Linked DNA regions of Prochlorococcus marinus str. MIT 0917. The protein of the gene in region 1 binds, or shares a complex with, the protein of each later gene. Links are inferred from orthologs where the notes say so. Each region holds a gene or a part of one and is shown on either strand. Other genes may lie near its edges. The genes, in order: secY and secA.

Region 1 (8,462 bases):
GATAAAGCTGTCATCAAAACATGGTCTAGAGCCTCAACAATTCTGCCAATGATGATTGGCCATACAATTGCTGTTCACAATGGAAAGAGTCACATACCTGTTTTCATAACTGAGCAAATGGTTGGACACAAGTTAGGAGAGTTTGCACCAACTCGAACCTACAGAGGCCACATCAGAGATAAAAAAGGAGCACGCTAATCATGACTACTTCATCTACCAAAACGACAGCCCAAGCCCATGGGCGTTATATTCGCGGATCTGCTTCAAAAGTACGCCGAGTTCTTGATCAAATAAGAGGAAGAACTTACAGGGATGCTTTGATCATGCTTGAATTCATGCCTTATCGATCAACTGAGCCAATAACAAAAGTATTGCGATCAGCTGTTGCGAATGCAGAAAACAATCTTGGTCTTGAACCTTCTTCGTTGTTTATTAGCACTGCTACCGCTGATATGGGTCCACCAATGAAACGCTATAGACCTAGGGCTCAGGGCAGAGCATTTGCAATTAAAAAGCAGACATGCCACATCAGCATTGCTGTTTCGGCCACTCAATCAACCAATTCTGAGGACTCGGACTGATGGGACATAAAATTCACCCCACTGGAATTAGGCTCGGTATCACTCAAGAGCATCGTTCTAAATGGTATGCACCAAGTAAAACTTATCCTTTACTACTCCAAGAAGATGATCGGATCCGTACTTTCATCAAGAAAAAGTATGGAGCAGCAGGTATAAGTGATGTCCTGATTGCTCGAAAAGCAGATCAACTTGAGCTTGAATTAAAAACTGCTCGGCCAGGAGTCATAGTCGGTAGGCAAGGAAGTGGTATTGAAGAACTTAGATCTGGTATTCAAAAAACAATCGGTGATAGAAATAGACAAGTACGTATCAATGTTGTTGAAGTAGAAAAAGTTGATGCAGATGCTTATCTTCTTGCCGAATATATTGCTCAGCAACTAGAAAAGCGTGTTGCCTTTAGACGAACTATTCGAATGGCTGTTCAAAGAGCACAAAGAGCTGGTGTCTTAGGTCTTAAAATACAAGTAGGCGGAAGGTTGAATGGCGCTGAAATCGCACGTTCTGAATGGACACGAGAAGGAAGAGTTCCTCTACACACTTTGCGAGCAGAAATTGATTATGCAACCAAAGTAGCTACTACAACCTATGGCGTTTTAGGAATCAAAGTATGGGTTTTCAAAGGTGAAGTTCTTCCTAAAGAAGAACAGCCATTACCTGTTGGTTCTTCTCCTAGACGCAATAGGGGGAATCGAAGACCTCAACAATTTGAGGACCGTTCCAATGAAGCTAAATAAGGAGTTTTAATCATGCTTAGTCCAAAAAGAACCAAATTTCGCAAACAACAGAGAGGCCGTATGCGCGGCGTTGCTACTAGAGGCAATAAAATCGCTTTTGGTCAGTTTGCATTGCAAGCTCAAGATTGTGGTTGGGTTACCTCAAGACAAATCGAAGCAAGTAGACGAGCTATGACTCGTTATGTAAAAAGGGGAGGACAAATTTGGATTCGTATTTTCCCTGATAAGCCTGTAACGATGAGGCCTGCCGAGACAAGAATGGGATCTGGTAAAGGTAACCCAGAATTTTGGGTTGCAGTTGTCAAGCCTGGTCGAATCTTGTTTGAAATGGGTGGCGATGAAATTACAGAGGAAATTGCAAAAGAGGCAATGCGTCTTGCTCAATACAAACTGCCAGTAAAAACAAAATTTATTTCTCTAGAGGAAGATCTCAATAAGGGAAATTATAAACCTGCTAAAACGCCAGTTACAGCAGATAATTCGGAGTCATCATCATGAGTAAAATAACCACGAAAGATGTTAGGAATCTCTCTGATTCCGAGATATCAGAAAAGATTGAAAATCTTCGTAAAGAACTTTTTGATCTTCGTTTTCAGCAAGCTACAAGACAGCTAGCTAAAACTCACCGTTTCAAAGAGGCACGCACCGAACTTGCTCAACTTTTAACGGTCTCTAACGAGCGAAGTCGCTCAAACACATCATCTTGATTTTTTAGTTATGGCACTTAAGGAAATGGTCGGCACTGTTGTCAGTGACAAAATGCAAAAAACAGTCGTAGTAGCGGTGGAAAATAGATTTCCACATCCTATGTACCAAAAAATTATTAGTCGGACTACTCGATATAAAGCTCATGATGCAGAAAACAATTGCAAAGTGGGAGACAGAGTTCGAATTAAAGAGAGTCCTCCAATGAGTGCTCAGAAAAGATGGACGGTTATAGATGTTCTTGTGAAGGGTATGAAATCCAAGGAGGCTGCAAAATGATTCAGCAAGAAACATTCCTAACTGTTGCAGATAATAGTGGTGCCAAGCGTTTGCAATGTATTAGAGTCTTGGGCTCTAATCGTCGTTATGCCCATGTAGGCGATGTGATAGTTGCTTCAGTTAAAGATGCAATGCCAAATATGGGAGTAAAAAAATCAGATGTGGTCAAAGCAGTTGTAGTGCGTACCAGAGCTACGATGCGCAGAGAAACAGGAAATTCAATTCGCTTTGATGACAATGCTGCGGTGCTTATTAATGATGATCAAAATCCAAGAGGTACAAGGGTATTTGGCCCCGTTGCACGCGAATTAAGAGAGCGCAATTTTACTAAAATTGTTTCCTTAGCACCTGAGGTTATTTAGTCATGCCAGCAATTAACAAAACCAAAGTATCTTCTGATCGGATAAAAATGAAGATCAGGAAAGGAGATACAGTTCAGATTATTTCTGGAAAGGATAAAGGTAAGACCGGAGAAGTCCTTCAAACACTTCCTCATGAAAATAGAGTTTTAGTGAAGGGAATTAATCAAAGAACAAAGCATTTAAAGCCATCACAGGAAGGAGAAACGGGTCGAATAGAGACCAAAGAATTTTCTTTGCATGCTTCAAATGTAATGATCTACTCAACTAAAGAAAAAGTTGCTAGTAAGGTTGAAATTTTTATAGATAAAGATGGGTCAAAGAAACGGCGATTAAAGAAGACAGGGGAATTAATTGATTAATTAATTCACTATTCCTTTGTCTGAATTAACTAAAGCAGACTTTCTTTTCCCACTTGAATTCTGACCAAGACCAGAATCAACTTTTTTCCAGCAATGTCACTAAAAACCCGCTACCGAGAGACAATTAGACCAAAGCTTTTAAAAGACCTCGGTCTGAAAAATGTTCATCAAGTTCCTAAAGTGCAAAAGGTCACTTTAAACAGAGGACTTGGTGAGGCTGCATCTAATTCAAAAGCTTTAGAAGCTTCTCTAGCTGAAATGGCTACCATTTCTGGGCAAAAAGCTCTTATAACAAGGGCCAAGAAAGCAATTGCTACCTTTAAAATTAGACAGGGAATGCCTATAGGTTGTGTAGTCACACTTAGAGGTGACCGCATGTACGCCTTCTTGGAAAGGTTTATTAATTTGGCACTTCCAAGAATTAGAGATTTTCGTGGTGTGAGTCCAAAAAGCTTTGATGGCCGAGGAAATTACACCATTGGAGTCAAAGAGCAACTTATCTTCCCTGAGATTACTTTTGACAAAGTCGACACTATTAGAGGGATGGATATCACAATTGTGACCAGTGCTTCCTCTGATGAACAAGGTAAGGCTCTTCTTAGTGAAATGGGAATGCCCTTCCGTAAAAAATGAGTTTGATTAGCTAAATACTATGGCCAACCACGATCCAATTTCAGACATGCTCACTCGCATAAGAAATGCAAGTGAAAAACGTCATGAAAATACCAAAGTCCCTGCTTCAAGAATGTCTCTTAGTATCGCTAAGGTTCTTCAGCGTGAGGGATTTATTGCAGAAATCAATGAAGAAGGAGAAGGCTTTCGAAAGCAGCTCATTCTTGGATTGAAATATACTGGTAAGCATCGCTCACCCATTATTCGTTCAATGCAGCGAGTCAGTAAACCAGGCTTGAGGATTTATAAAAATACTCGAGGATTACCAAAAGTTTTAGGAGGCCTTGGAGTTGCAATAATTTCCACCTCTAAGGGAGTCATGAGCGATCGTGATGCTCGCAAGCAAGGTGTTGGAGGAGAAGTCCTCTGCTACGTCTGTTGATTGATTAGGTATTTATTATGTCTCGTACTGGAAAAAAACCAATCTCCCTTCCCGAAAAGGTAGATGTAAAACTCGAAGGACTTTCTATCACTGTAAAAGGTCCAAAGGGTCAACTGCAGCGAACCCTTCCTACTGGAGTCAGCCTAAGCAAAAATGACAACATAATTGTTGTTAAACCTATAAATGAAAAGAGACAGTCCAGGGAAATGCATGGACTATGCAGATCTCTTGTGGCAAATATGGTTGAGGGCGTTAGTAATGGTTTTACAAAAAAACTTGAGATTGTAGGTGTTGGCTCAAGAGCTCAAGTAAAAGGAAAAACTCTTGTTGTTAGTGCCGGTTATAGTCATCCAGTTGAGGTTGTACCTCCAGAAGGCATTACTTTTAAAGTTGAAAATAATACAAATGTGACTGTAACTGGTCCTGATAAAGAATTAGTTGGCAACGAAGCTGCAAAAATAAGAGCAATTAGACCTCCTGAACCTTATAAAGGTAAAGGGATCAAGTATGAAGGAGAAAACATAATTAGAAAAGCTGGTAAGTCTGGCAAAGCTTCTTAATCTTGCTTATTTGTCTTTTTAAATTTTTTAGCCATGTCAAAACTTTCTAGAAAACAACAGACCCAAAAACGACATAAACGCTTGAGGAGAAACTTAAGCGGAACAGAGGCTCGTCCAAGACTTGCTGTATTTCGGTCTAATAACCACATCTATGCTCAAATAATAGATGATGATGCTCAAAATACTATATGTGCAGCATCAACCCTCGATAAAGACCTCAAGGCTTCTTTAAAAGCTAATGCTGGAAGTTGCGATGCCTCTACAGCAGTAGGAGATCTTGTTGCCAAAAAAGCTTTATCAAAAGGCATCAAACAAGTTATCTTTGACAGAGGTGGGAACATCTATCATGGCAGGGTTAAAGCTCTAGCCGAAGCGGCCAGAGTGGCAGGCTTGAACTTTTAATTATTGCTTTAATAATGACAGACTCTAAAAACCAGTCACCAAATAAAAAAACTTCTGGATCATCAGATAATCCTCCTGCAGCTGATGGTAGGCAGGAAAATCGCCGCAACCGTGGTGAAAAACGCGGAGGGAGAAGAGATAGAAGAGGTCAAGAAAGAGACTCTGAATGGCAAGAACGCGTTGTTCAAATTAGAAGGGTCTCTAAAACAGTCAAAGGTGGAAAGAAAATGAGTTTCAGGGCAATAGTTGTAGTGGGAAATGAAAAAGGCCAAGTTGGAGTTGGGGTAGGAAAAGCGGGAGATGTTATTGGTGCTGTTCGGAAAGGAGTTGCTGATGGAAAAAAACATTTAGTTCGTGTTCCTTTAACTCGAAATAGCTCAATTCCAACTCTCTCTAACGGCAGAGATGGAGCAGCAAGTGTATTAATTCGTCCTGCAGCGCCGGGAACAGGTGTAATTGCAGGAGGTTCAATTCGTACTGTTTTAGAATTAGCTGGAATTAAGAATGTACTTGCTAAGAGGTTAGGTAGTAAGACCCCTCTTAATAATGCTCGCGCTGCAATGGTTGCTTTAAGTGAGTTAAGAACTCATAAAGCCACAGCAAAAGAGCGTGGTATCTCCCTTGAGCAGATTTACTCTTAAAAATCATGACTATTAAATTAGAAGCCCTTCAGTCAAATAAAGGATCTAGACGTAAAAAAATGCGTAAAGGTCGAGGTATAGCTGCTGGCCAAGGAGCTAGTTGCGGCTTTGGAATGCGTGGGCAAAAATCTCGATCAGGAAGACCTACTCGTCCAGGATTTGAGGGTGGTCAGATGCCTTTATACAGGCGAGTACCAAAACTAAAGCATTTCCCAATAGTTAATCAGAAAAATTTTACTGTCCTCAATGTTTCGACTTTGAATGATTTGAAGGATGGTACTGTGGTTAACCTTGATTTATTGGTCAAGGAGGGTATTTTGACAAAACCAAAATATCCTCTAAAAATTCTTGGTAACGGCAAATTAGAAGTTAAATTAACTGTTCAAGCTGCTGCTTTCACAGCATCCGCCAAAAAGAAAATTGAAGACCTTGGAGGAACCTGTGAGTTGTACACTTAAGTGTTGTTTCTTTGAAAATATAATTTTATACATTAGCCTCAAATAAATTATCATTTTAAATGTTAATAAGTCGTGGTCGAAATCCAAGTGCAGGCGAGGTGATTACCCAGCTTTTCACTAACGAGGAGCTAAGGGGAAGAGTGTTTACGACCCTTGGTTTATTGTTAGTTGTTCGACTAGGTATTTACATTCCCATGCCTGGGATAGATAGAGAGGCTTTTAAAACTTTTATTGATCAGGGAGGTCAACTTATTGGATTCCTTGATATCTTTACAGGCGGTGGAATCTCAACTTTGGGTGTTTTTGCATTAGGTATTCTGCCATTCATTAATGCGTCAATAATTATTCAATTGCTTACTGCTTCATTACCTCAACTTGAAGATTTACAGAAGAATGAGGGGGAGGCAGGAAGAAGGAAGATTGCCCAAATCACTAGGTATGTGGCTTTGGGTTGGGGCTTAGTTCAGAGTACAGTTTTTGCTTTGATTCTTAGACAGTACGCTGTCGCAGGTCTTAGTGAAACTGAATTTGTTATTCAAACATCCTTGGCATTAGTTACTGGATCAATGATAGTGATGTGGCTTAGTGAGATTATTACTGAAAAAGGTATAGGCCAAGGTGCTTCTTTGGTTATTTTCTTGAATATTGTTGCAACTTTACCTAAGGCACTGAGCTCTACTATTGAAAAAGCTCAAACCGGAGATAGAGCAGATGTTTTGGGGATAATAATTCTTTTGATTGTTTTTTTAATTACTATTGTTGGCATTATTTTTGTTCAAGAAGGTGCTAGAAGAATCCCAATAGTAAGTGCAAAAAGCCAAATGGGAGGAACAGCGCTTTTGCCAAGTAGACAAAGTTATCTACCTCTTAAGTTAAATGCTGGAGGTGTTATGCCAATAATTTTTGCTTCTGCATTGATTTTCCTCCCAATAACAATTGCAAATTTCACTCAAAACCCTTTACTTATTAAGGCTGCTAGTTCACTGAATCCAGGCTCATCTAATCCATGGCCTTATGCAATTACCTTCTTTGCATTGATTCTAGGTTTTGCTTACTTTTATGCTTCTTTAACGATTAACCCAATAGATATTGCATCTAATTTAAAAAAAGGTGGTGTTGCAATTCCTGGAGTAAGGCCAGGAGGTTCTACTTCTAATTATCTTTCAGGTGTGCAAAACCGTCTTACTTTACTTGGTGGATTATTTCTAGGTTCTGTTGCTATTGTCCCTGCCGCAGTAGAGAGAGCGACTAATGTACAAACTTTTCAAGGGCTTGGAGCGACTTCCTTATTGATTTTGGTAGGAGTTGCAATAGATACATCTAAGCAGATTCAGACTTATGTAATTTCTCAAAGATATGAAGGATTGGTGAGACAGTAAAATTTTTTGTATGATTTTTATTTAAATGAAAAAAAAATTACTTTTCCTTGGCCCCCCTGGCGCAGGTAAAGGAACGCAAGCAAATCTTTTATGCAAAAAATACGGATTAGTTCATCTTTCCACTGGAGATTTACTTAGAGATGAAGTCTCCTCTGGTTCTGTTTTAGGTCTCAAAGCTGCTGAGATTATGAATAAAGGAGAATTAGTAAGTGATGAATTAGTTCTCTCAATTGTTGAAGGAAGATTGGTAAATATTAATGAGGGGTGGTTACTTGATGGGTTCCCTAGAAATGTTAATCAAGCTAATTCTCTTGAAAATCTTTTAGAAAAAATCAAGCAACCTTTGGAAGGAGTTATATTAATAAAAATTGCTGACGATTATTTAATTAAAAGGCTTTTAGAAAGAGGAAGGCAGGATGACAATGAACAAGTAATAACTAACAGACTGAAAATATACAGAGACAAAACCTCTCCTCTAATTGATTTGTATAAGAAGCAAGGTATTCTCAAGGAGATAGAAGGTAATGCTGACATAGATGTTGTTTTTTCATGCATTGAGAAGTCTTTAGGCTGACGATGTAGTAAAGTTATAGTTTGGAAATAGGAGAGTCTCACCAAATGAAGGTTAGATCCTCAGTCAAAAAAATTAGTCCTGACGATCAGATCGTGAGGCGAAGAGGCCGAATCTATGTGATAAACAAGAAAAGGCCTCGTAACAAGCAGCGTCAGGGCTGATTCCTGACTTTTTAAGAAGTCTTAAACGATTAATTTTTTTCGTTTACTTCTTTCAACAACGTCATCATTAATTTATGATGATTTTTATTGTCCTCTTCGATTTATCCCTAAGTGGCACGGATTTCAGGCATCGATATACCTCGCGAAAAGCGGGTAGAAGTTGCCCTTACTTACATCTACGGCATTGGCTTAACCAGAGCTCAGGCTATCCTT
Region 2 (9,024 bases), 100 kb from region 1 along the record:
TAAATCAATGTTTCGATCACTCAGTTCAGATATAGCAATCATTAAAGAAAGAGATCCCGCAGCGAGAGGTGTCTGGGAAATACTCTTTTGTTATCCAGGATTTCAAGCTTTATCAATACACAGAATTAGTCACAAGTTATGGAAAATCAAACTTCCTCTCATACCAAGGTTAATGAGTCACTTCACTAGGTTTTTAACAGGTGTAGAAATTCATCCAGGTGCCAGGATTGGTAAAGGTGTATTTATAGATCATGGAATGGGCGTGGTAATTGGAGAAACAAGTGAAATAGGCGATAGATGCTTGCTATATCAAGGAGTAACTTTAGGCGGTACTGGTAAAGGGAGTGGAAAAAGACACCCAACTCTAGAAGACAATGTCGTAGTGGGTGCAGGAGCGAAAGTGCTTGGAGGGATTCGCGTAGGCACCAATACGAGAATTGGTGCAGGTTCAGTGGTAGTAAAAAATGTTGAATCAAATTGTACTGTTGTCGGCATTCCTGGCCGAATAGTTCATCAAAGTGGAGTCAAAATAAATCCGTTGGCACATTCTGCACTCCCAGATACAGAAGCCAATGTTTTACGAAATCTTATGGAAAGAATTGATCAATTAGAAACTGATATTTTAGGATTACAAGATCTAGTAGTTAATATTCAAAATAATAAAAAGAATGAAGATATCATCTTTGGAGAATCACAAAACATAAGAGATAAGGAAATTATAGAATTTATTGGCGATGATGTGAAATAGTTAATTGAATAAATTTATATCTTTCTCACCCTCTATTTAAAGCAAGAAGGGTAATCTCTTACTCTCAAAATCAAGCAATTTAATTGTACAAAAAAGACCTACTATATTAATGCCCAAAATTAAAATTGAATGCTGATAATTTATATATCCACTAATTATACTAATTCTAAGAGGATCTAAAATCTGATATATAAAGTTTAAATTTGTAATCCAATCTAAAGAACCTAAACTTTCTTTTCTATATAATATTGGGGAAGTTAAAAAAACTAACTGGAGAACTATAGGGACTAATTGAGCAATATCTGTGAACCGAACACAAATCAAGCAAACAATTACCGGGAACCAATATATGAAGATAAATAAATTTAACAATGGTATCCATGAATAAGTTAATAAATTACTTATTAATGTAATTTTTAAAAAAAGAAATACAAAAAACACTAATACAAAAGATTGAATAAAAGTTTGTATCTGAAAAGCCCATTCTTCTAAAGTATAAAAAATAGGCTTCAGATTCATATTCTTAATATTCGATGAATTACATGCAAACAGATTAGGTGAATTCGAGATAGATGAACTAATTGTATTCCAAATGAGTAGACCAAATCCTAAATATATAAAATAAGACCTAAAGTCTTCTACGGAAAAAACAGTACCATAAACAATCCCTAAAGTCCCGATAGATAATAAATTAGAAAAACCTAACCAAAAGCTTCCAAGAGTAGTTCTAGCAAATCTTGCTCTTGATCTTGAGGTAGCTGTATACCACCATGCCTTCCTACTTTTAAAAGCAAATTTAAAATTACCCAACAACATTTTTACGATAATAGTCATGAGTATGATAGTAATTCAATGCAGCATCTAAAGGGCCGTCATATGCAATTGATCCATGGCTAAAAACAATGCCTCTATTACAAAATTGCTTTAAAAGTTCTTCAGAATGACTCGCTAAAAATAAAGTTGCTGCGGATTCCATAAATTCTTTCATTCTCTCTTCAGCTTTATCGTAAAAGTCAGCATCACCTGTTCCAAACCCTTCGTCTATAGCCAAACAATCATGAGGACTTGAGGTAAGAATAGAAAAAATTAATCTTGCAGACATTCCATCGCTATAAGTTTTTATAGGCAAAGAAATATAGGAACCTAGACCTGAAAATTCTATTATTTCATTTAAGAAAGGTTCGAAGCCTTTTAGACTGTGATTTTTAAGTAAATAATGTGCTTTACATGCATCAATTCCAGAAAGTTCTGAACTAGTTAAAAAGGTCTTTTGGAGCATAGGATAAACATCTACTAAAACATTGATATTTCCTTTTGTAGGTAAATAAATGCCTGATATCAATCTTAGAAAACTACTTTTACCAGAACCGTTATGACCAATTAGCCCTACTCTTTCTCCTTTCATGATAGTCAAATTTATATTATTTAGTGCGATTACATTAGTTCTATTTTTAGATTGATCTAAGGCACCACCTGTAAAGTTAATAACTTTCTTTGTAAATCTCTTGGTAAGAGACCTGTTTTCTAAATGATAAATAGGTATAGAAATAGATAAATCTCTAATTTCTATAGCTGGATTATTAAGCATATTTATTGAATCATCGGATAACGAGAAAACAACATCCCTTATCTGCTCAATGTTGACTTTCTGAAAAGTTATATTACTTAGAAAATTTGATACTCTAGCGAAAGCATTACCTGACAGCCAAGGGGATATTGAAGCAGGCTTATATAAATTAATCAAAGTAATGCTCTTACTAATTTGTTTAGTAAATAATTCTGCAGCAGAAATCTTATTTTGTAAAATATTTATATCATTTAATTCTTGTTCAGAATTAATAGAGTAAGACTTATTAGTTGAATACAAAAGTTCAAATACTACATCTGCAATTTGATAGTCTTCAACATTAATCCTATCCATCCAATAATTCAAACCTTCAAAATCTGCTTTTCTATTAAATAAGTTTAAATATAATTTATTAATTTTAAAATCAATAGATTTATCTTGAGAAATAGATTGTTTATATTCATCCTGTCTAGATAATTCATGAGATATTTCTCTAATAGTAATTGATTCATTAACTCGTGAAAGCCAATAATTTATTCCAGATGGATCTCCAGGTCTTCCAAAATATGCTATGTATAATTTTTGCAATTCATTGGAATCAATATTAATCATTTCAGTCAATTAAATGGTTGAAATTATTCTTCTATTTTCTTTTGAGTAGGTTGAAACATAAACATGGAATAAATTACATTTCTTCTCATGTTTATCATCATATCTAAAAACATATCGTAGCCCTCATTTTTGTATTCAATTAAAGGATCTTTTTGTCCATATCCTCTTAATCCAACTGATTCTCTTAGTGAATCCATAGCCTGCAAATGCTCTCTCCAAAGGGTATCTAATTGCTGAAGAATAAAGAATCTTTCAGCTTGTCTCATTATTCCTGGATGAGTTTGTTCTAATTGAGCTTCCTTCATATCGTAAGCATTTCTAAGCTGCTCTTTCAAAAAATCTTTTAATTCACTTTTATTTAGTCCAAGTAAATCTTCAGGTTTAAGATCATCCAATAAATATATAAATTCTTTCACTTTAGAAACTAAATTAGTTAAGTCCCACTCTTCAGGTGGTAAATCTTCGTTAACATATGCTTCAACTATTTCCTCCATAGTTCTTTGTCCATAACCTATAACTTGAAGTTTCAACTCTCTACCATCTAATACCCTTCTTCTTTCTGAGTAAACAGCTTTTCTCTGATTATTCATTACTTCATCGTATTCAAATATTTGTTTTCTAATATCATAATAATAAGTTTCAACTTTTTTTTGAGCACCTTCTAAAGAACGAGTAAGCATACCCGACTCAATAGGCATATCTTCCTCTACCCTAAAAGCATTCATAAGGCCTGCAACTCTATCCCCTCCAAAAATACGAAGAAGGTTGTCTTCTAACGATAAAAAGAAACGAGTACTTCCTAAATCTCCTTGCCTACCAGATCTACCTCTTAACTGATTGTCCACTCTCCTAGACTCATGACGCTCAGTTCCAATCACATGAAGGCCACCTGCCTCTCTTACTCTTTCCTCTTCACTCGACAAAACCTCCTCATACTCTGTTTTGATTATTTGTATTGCACTTCTTAATTCCTCAATATTTTTATCCTTAGTAGGCGTTTTTTCAGCCGCAGTAGCAATGTAATCATCTAGCTCAATGGAACTTAAAGCTCTATCTCCCCATTCTTTAACCAATTTGGCAGACAAAGAAGCTAGTTTTTTATCTGTGTCTTCAGTCAACAAAGCAGGATAGATATTTTTTAAAGATTCAGATTGAATTTTTTTTGAACTAAAAGTACTCGAATTTGCAGCTTCCAAAAATCCCTCTGAATTAGTCTTTCTTTGTAGAGGAATAGGTGGCTTATGATCTTCTTCTGGCTTGACTAAACGATGACTAAGAATTTCCTTTATTTTCAATCGAGCCATGTAATCGCTATTTCCACCCAGGATAATATCCGTTCCCCTTCCAGCCATATTAGTCGCAATAGTTACAGCGCCCTCTCTCCCTGCTTGTGCGACTATTTCAGCTTCTCTCTCAACGTTTTCAGGTTTTGCATTTAATAAGTTGTGAGGTATTTGCTGCTCTGACAAAAGAGTACTTAACAACTCACTCTTTTCAACACTTGTAGTTCCAACAAGTACAGGTCTGCCTTTTTGATGAATATCAGCAGTTTCTTTTGCAACTGCTCTCCATTTAGCAGATTCAGTTTTAAAAACTTGGTCAACCCAATCTGCTCTGGAAATCTTCCTATTAGTTGGAACAACTGTAGTCTCTAATTTATAAGTTTTTTCAAATTCAACTTCCTCAGTTTTTGCAGTTCCGGTCATTCCTGAAAGTCTGGGATATAAAAGAAAGAAATTTTGATATGTAATTGAAGCCAGTGTTTGAGTTTCTGGTTGTATTGGTAGATTTTCTTTTGCTTCAATAGCTTGATGCTGTCCATCACTCCACCTTCTACCAGGCATAACTCTGCCAGTAAATTCATCAACAATTACAGCTTCTTTATTTCTAACTATGTAATTAACATCTTTAATAAAAAGCTCTTTTGCCTTTAAAGCATTGGTAACGTAGTGAGCCCATGGATCTTTTGGATCGTACAAATCTTGCACTTGTAAAAACTTTTCAGTCTTAGCAAATCCTTCATCTGTCAATATACAACTCCTTTGTTTTTCATCTACTTCGTAGTCTCCCTCTGGATCAATTCCCTCTTTACTTAATTCTTTTGCTCTTAATAAGTTATTTACTACTTCAGCAGCTTTTTGATATTTTTCCTGAGATCTTTCTACTTGTCCAGAAATAATTAGAGGTGTTCTTGCTTCATCTATCAAAATCGAATCAACTTCATCAATAACACAAAACTGAAAATCTCTATGGACTATTTCTGATTTATCAGCAGCCATATTATCTCTTAGATAATCGAAACCCAATTCAGAATTAGTAGCGTATGTTATGTCACAATTGTAATTTTCTCTTCTTTGTTGTGGATTCATATCCTGCTGGACCAATCCAACACTAAGACCAAGAAATCTATGAATTTGTCCCATCCATTCAGCATCTCTTTTAGCTAAATAATCATTAACAGTAACCACATGGACCCCCCTGCCAGTCAAGGCATTTAGATAGCTTGGCAATGTTGCAACCAATGTCTTACCCTCTCCTGTTTTCATCTCGGCAATTTGTCCTTCATGAAGTACCATCCCTCCAATAAGTTGAACATCAAAATGTCTCATTCCCAATACTCTTTTAGAAGCCTCTCTCACAATCGCAAATGCTTCTGGGAGCAGATGATCCAGCAAAGAAAGCTGTTCTTTAAATGATGAAACTTTTTTCAGCTTGATCTTAAAATCACTTGTACGTGCTCTCAGATCGTCATCACTCAAAAGAACCAATTCTTCTTCAAACAAATTTATATCTGAGACGAGAGGAGCATATCGTTTAATTTTTCTTGTATTTGGGTCACCTAATAATTTCGCAAACATATATGTTTATATTGGTTAGAAAATTATATTATATTGTTAACTCAACAAGCAATAGTAAAGAATCAAATGAAATTAATATAAAAATAATATTATTTATATTTACAAGCACAATTTATAAACATTTAAGTCTACTCATTTTAAAATAATTAATCAGTAAAGGATAATATTTTTTTGACAAATCGCCAATGAAGTAAGATCTTGTATTAAACACAATGAAAAATAGTGCCTCAAAGCAAAATCGCACTGATCACAGGAATTACAGGGCAGGATGGTAGCTACCTTGCTGAATTACTTTTGAGTAAAGGTTACGAAGTACATGGTCTCATAAGACGATCCAGTCAAGTCAATACAAATTTACTTAAACATTTAATCAATGATCAAAGCAAAAATAACTTGCATTTTCATTACGGTGACATTAGTCAAAGCACAAATATTCTGAGAATTATCGGTGAAATCAAACCTGATGAAATATATAATCTAGCAGCACAAAGTCACGTAAAAGTTAGTTTTGATTTACCTGAATATAGCGCTCAAACCAATGCACTTGGACCACTAAGGATTTTAGAATCTATTAGAATATTAGGCCTAACAAAGAAAACAAAGATTTACCAAGCAAGCACTTCTGAACTTTACGGTCTTGTAAGAGAAAGTCCCCAATCAGAAAACACTCCATTTTACCCTAGAAGCCCATACGGAGTTGCAAAGTTATACGCCTATTGGATAACTATTAACTATCGAGAATCATATGGAATTTTTGCATGCAACGGCATTTTATTTAATCATGAATCACCAAGACGAGGAGAGGATTTTGTAACTAGAAAAATCACTCTAGGGCTGTGCCGAATTGATGCTGGAACTCAAGACTATTTATCAATGGGCAATATTGATGCTTTACGTGATTGGGGTCATGCCAAAGATTATGTTGAGATGCAATGGAGAATGCTTCAACAAGATATTCCAGAAGACTATGTTATCGCGACAGGTCAAATGACTTCTGTTAGAAAATTCATTGAGATGTCAGCTGAAGAATTGAATTGGGGAGGAATTATATGGGAAGGTGAAGGCCTCAATGAAGTTGGGAAAAGAAAGGATAATGGTAAAATAGTTATCAAAATAAATCCTAAATACTTCAGACCATGCGAAGTACATAATCTTCTAGGAGATGCCCAAAAGGCACAATCGAAACTTTCATGGAAAGCTAAAACAACAATCAAAGATTTGATCAGAGAAATGATTAATCATGATCGAAAATTAACTTTACAAGAATTATCTTCTTAGCTTTAAGAATATCTATAATGAATGAAATATTAAAACATCAGAACTTATAATTAATTAAATGGATCTAATTTACAGTGCCGTTATAAATAATGAATTTAAATCTCATACAGAAATAACGTTATCAAATAAAGAAATAATAACTTATTATATTGATAATACATATGGATGGAATGATCTTTCACTATATAATATATCAGGAAGTAGTAATACAATAATTACAGATAAAATTACTACTTTTAACTTAGGCCATAGTCAACAGTATAAGAATTTCATAGAAGAATCATTGAATAAAATTGATGAAATTATTGATATTGATTTCGCTCCAATGTCTACAAATAATGGATCTATGCTTGATATTTACCATGTAAACTACTCTTCAGGATTCAAGGAAAATGTCATAGGTCAAGTAATTCAACAAAAATCTAATGCAGGGTACTGGTGGGAAATACTTTGGAAAGATAATCCTTCAACTACTCAAAATAATCAAAAAGCTAATCTTAATACTATATTGCATGAAATTGGACACTCACTTGGATTAGGGCATCCATTTAATGATCCAACTAATCCTCTATGGGATTCATGGGATACTATAATGTCATATAACAAAGGGGCTAATGATTGGAACACATGGTTCTCAGAAGTTGACTTAAATGCACTAATAAAAATGTGGGGTAGAGAAGATGATCTAGGATTTATAGACTATAAAGATAATAGTTCTAATTATAAATTCAAACAGTCTAAAAATAAAAATTATTTTATTAAAACGGATATAGGATATGAAAATATCACGGAAATTAATACTCTAAAATTTACTGATAAATCAATTAATGTTGAAACAGATATTGTTGGCGTATTTAACCTAATTAAATCAGAAGATGATATTTCGGGTAAAATATATAGACTTTATAATGCGGCTTTTTCTAGATTTCCAGATAATAGTGGTTTACAATATTGGATAGAAAAAAATGTTTCTGGTGAAAACACGTACAAACAAACAGCTAATTCATTTTTAATATCAGAAGAATTCAAGAATACATATGGAACCGATTCCAGCAATCATGACTATATTACAAATCTTTACAGCAATGTTCTAAATAGAACGCCTGATATAGAGGGTTTTGAATATTGGTACAATCAAATCGAGACAGGATTGGAGGATAGAAGTGATTTACTTATTGGGTTTTCTGAGTCCTCAGAAAACAAGTCAGTTTTCTTAAATGAAACAAACATTATTTGATTGCATTTCTAGGAAACTATTTGGACACTTTTCTTGTGTTAATGTATATTGATTAATTATAACAATTTCAAAATGCCAACCATTACTATAGATGATAAAGAATACAATCTTGATGACTTAAGTAATCAAGCTAAAGAACAGCTAGCAAGTATACAATTTGTTCAAGGTGAAATAAAAAAACTAGAGGGTCAAATAGCAGTATATAAAACTGCATATGCTGCTTATACCTCAGCACTTAAATCTGAGATTGAGGAATAAGATATTGCAAAATAAAAAAATACAAAACAAAAAATCTATTAAGCAAACTTTTAATTATCAATCATTCTGTTAAATTTATAGGTTCTTAATGAAATCAATAGATCTCTTCCCTGAAGAATGCATAACAGTATTGCAAGAAAATAAATTAATTAAACCTCTTATTAAAGGAGAATTAATTAAAGAATTGCTGTCAAAGATCGCTCTTAGCAAGGAAGAGGAGGAAAATGCACTTCAACGTTTTATAAAAAAACTAGGTATAACCGATTCAAAAGCCTTAGAGAAATGGATAACAACTAATAAATTGACTGAAAGTGATTTACAAGAAAGAGCAAATAAAGAATTTAGATTAACGAAATATTGCATAACAAACTTCAGTCACAAGGCTGAGTCAAGATTTATTGAGAGGAAGGAAGAGTTAGATATAGTTGTATATAGCTTAATAAGAGTAAAAGATATTTTTAAAGCA

What was found.
Region 2: the proteins of secY (region 1) and secA are in contact, whole or in part, in a crystal structure (PDB 3DIN), measured with the Thermotoga maritima proteins. The link is inferred for Prochlorococcus marinus str. MIT 0917 from one-to-one orthologs. Residues at the interface, in WP_004081795.1 of Thermotoga maritima: Glu108, Gly109, Glu110, Glu111, Ala236, Glu237, Arg238, Arg239, Ile240, Thr241, Ile242, Gln243, Tyr244, Ala245, Arg246, Arg247, Val248, Thr249, Gly250, Arg251, Arg252, Val253, Tyr254, Gly256, Ala257, Ser258, Thr259, Tyr260, Leu261, Pro262; in WP_004082002.1 of Thermotoga maritima: Glu261, Ala262, Arg263, Lys300, Ala301, Arg302, Thr303, Ile304, Ile305, Leu323, Tyr324, Asp325, Pro326, Val329, Ser330, Tyr333, Ile336, Lys340, Phe345, Val349, Glu363, Phe364, Tyr374, Ser375, Gly376, Gly377, Glu393, Ile395, Thr482, Ser483.

The regions. Positions count from the first base shown.
Region 1 is NZ_CP114784.1:1,086,995-1,095,456, reverse strand. What follows is about bases 5,508-8,354. They hold secY (preprotein translocase subunit SecY), read left to right. Parts: upstream 5,508-6,194; coding sequence 6,195-7,514; downstream 7,515-8,354. Other genes in these bases: rpmJ (50S ribosomal protein L36), read left to right, coding at 8,133-8,249; O5637_RS06340 (adenylate kinase), read left to right, coding at 7,540-8,088; rplO (50S ribosomal protein L15), read left to right, coding at 5,683-6,135; rpsE (30S ribosomal protein S5), read left to right, coding at 5,508-5,677. In the rest of the region: rpsS (30S ribosomal protein S19), read left to right, coding at 1-198; rplV (50S ribosomal protein L22), read left to right, coding at 201-581; rpsC (30S ribosomal protein S3), read left to right, coding at 581-1,315; rplP (50S ribosomal protein L16), read left to right, coding at 1,328-1,813; rpmC (50S ribosomal protein L29), read left to right, coding at 1,810-2,022; rpsQ (30S ribosomal protein S17), read left to right, coding at 2,033-2,299; rplN (50S ribosomal protein L14), read left to right, coding at 2,296-2,661; rplX (50S ribosomal protein L24), read left to right, coding at 2,709-3,020; rplE (50S ribosomal protein L5), read left to right, coding at 3,114-3,653; rpsH (30S ribosomal protein S8), read left to right, coding at 3,673-4,074; rplF (50S ribosomal protein L6), read left to right, coding at 4,092-4,634; rplR (50S ribosomal protein L18), read left to right, coding at 4,668-5,036; more of rpsE, read left to right, coding at 5,051-5,507; rpsM (30S ribosomal protein S13), read left to right, coding at 8,361-8,462. UniProt on the Escherichia coli protein: The central subunit of the protein translocation channel SecYEG. Consists of two halves formed by TMs 1-5 and 6-10.
Region 2 is NZ_CP114784.1:1,186,304-1,195,327, forward strand. The notes cover bases 2,751-6,159. They hold secA (preprotein translocase subunit SecA), read right to left. Parts: upstream 5,786-6,159; coding sequence 2,951-5,785; downstream 2,751-2,950. Other genes in these bases: O5637_RS06915 (ATP-binding cassette domain-containing protein), read right to left, coding at 2,751-2,927; gmd (GDP-mannose 4,6-dehydratase), read left to right, coding at 6,008-6,159. Also shown: cysE (serine O-acetyltransferase), read left to right, coding at 8-748; O5637_RS06910 (ABC transporter permease), read right to left, coding at 785-1,582; more of O5637_RS06915, read right to left, coding at 1,551-2,750; more of gmd, read left to right, coding at 6,160-7,063; O5637_RS06930 (DUF4214 domain-containing protein), read left to right, coding at 7,122-8,300; O5637_RS06935 (DUF6447 family protein), read left to right, coding at 8,373-8,558; O5637_RS06940 (peptidylprolyl isomerase), read left to right, coding at 8,647-9,024. UniProt on the Escherichia coli protein: Required for protein export, interacts with the SecYEG preprotein conducting channel.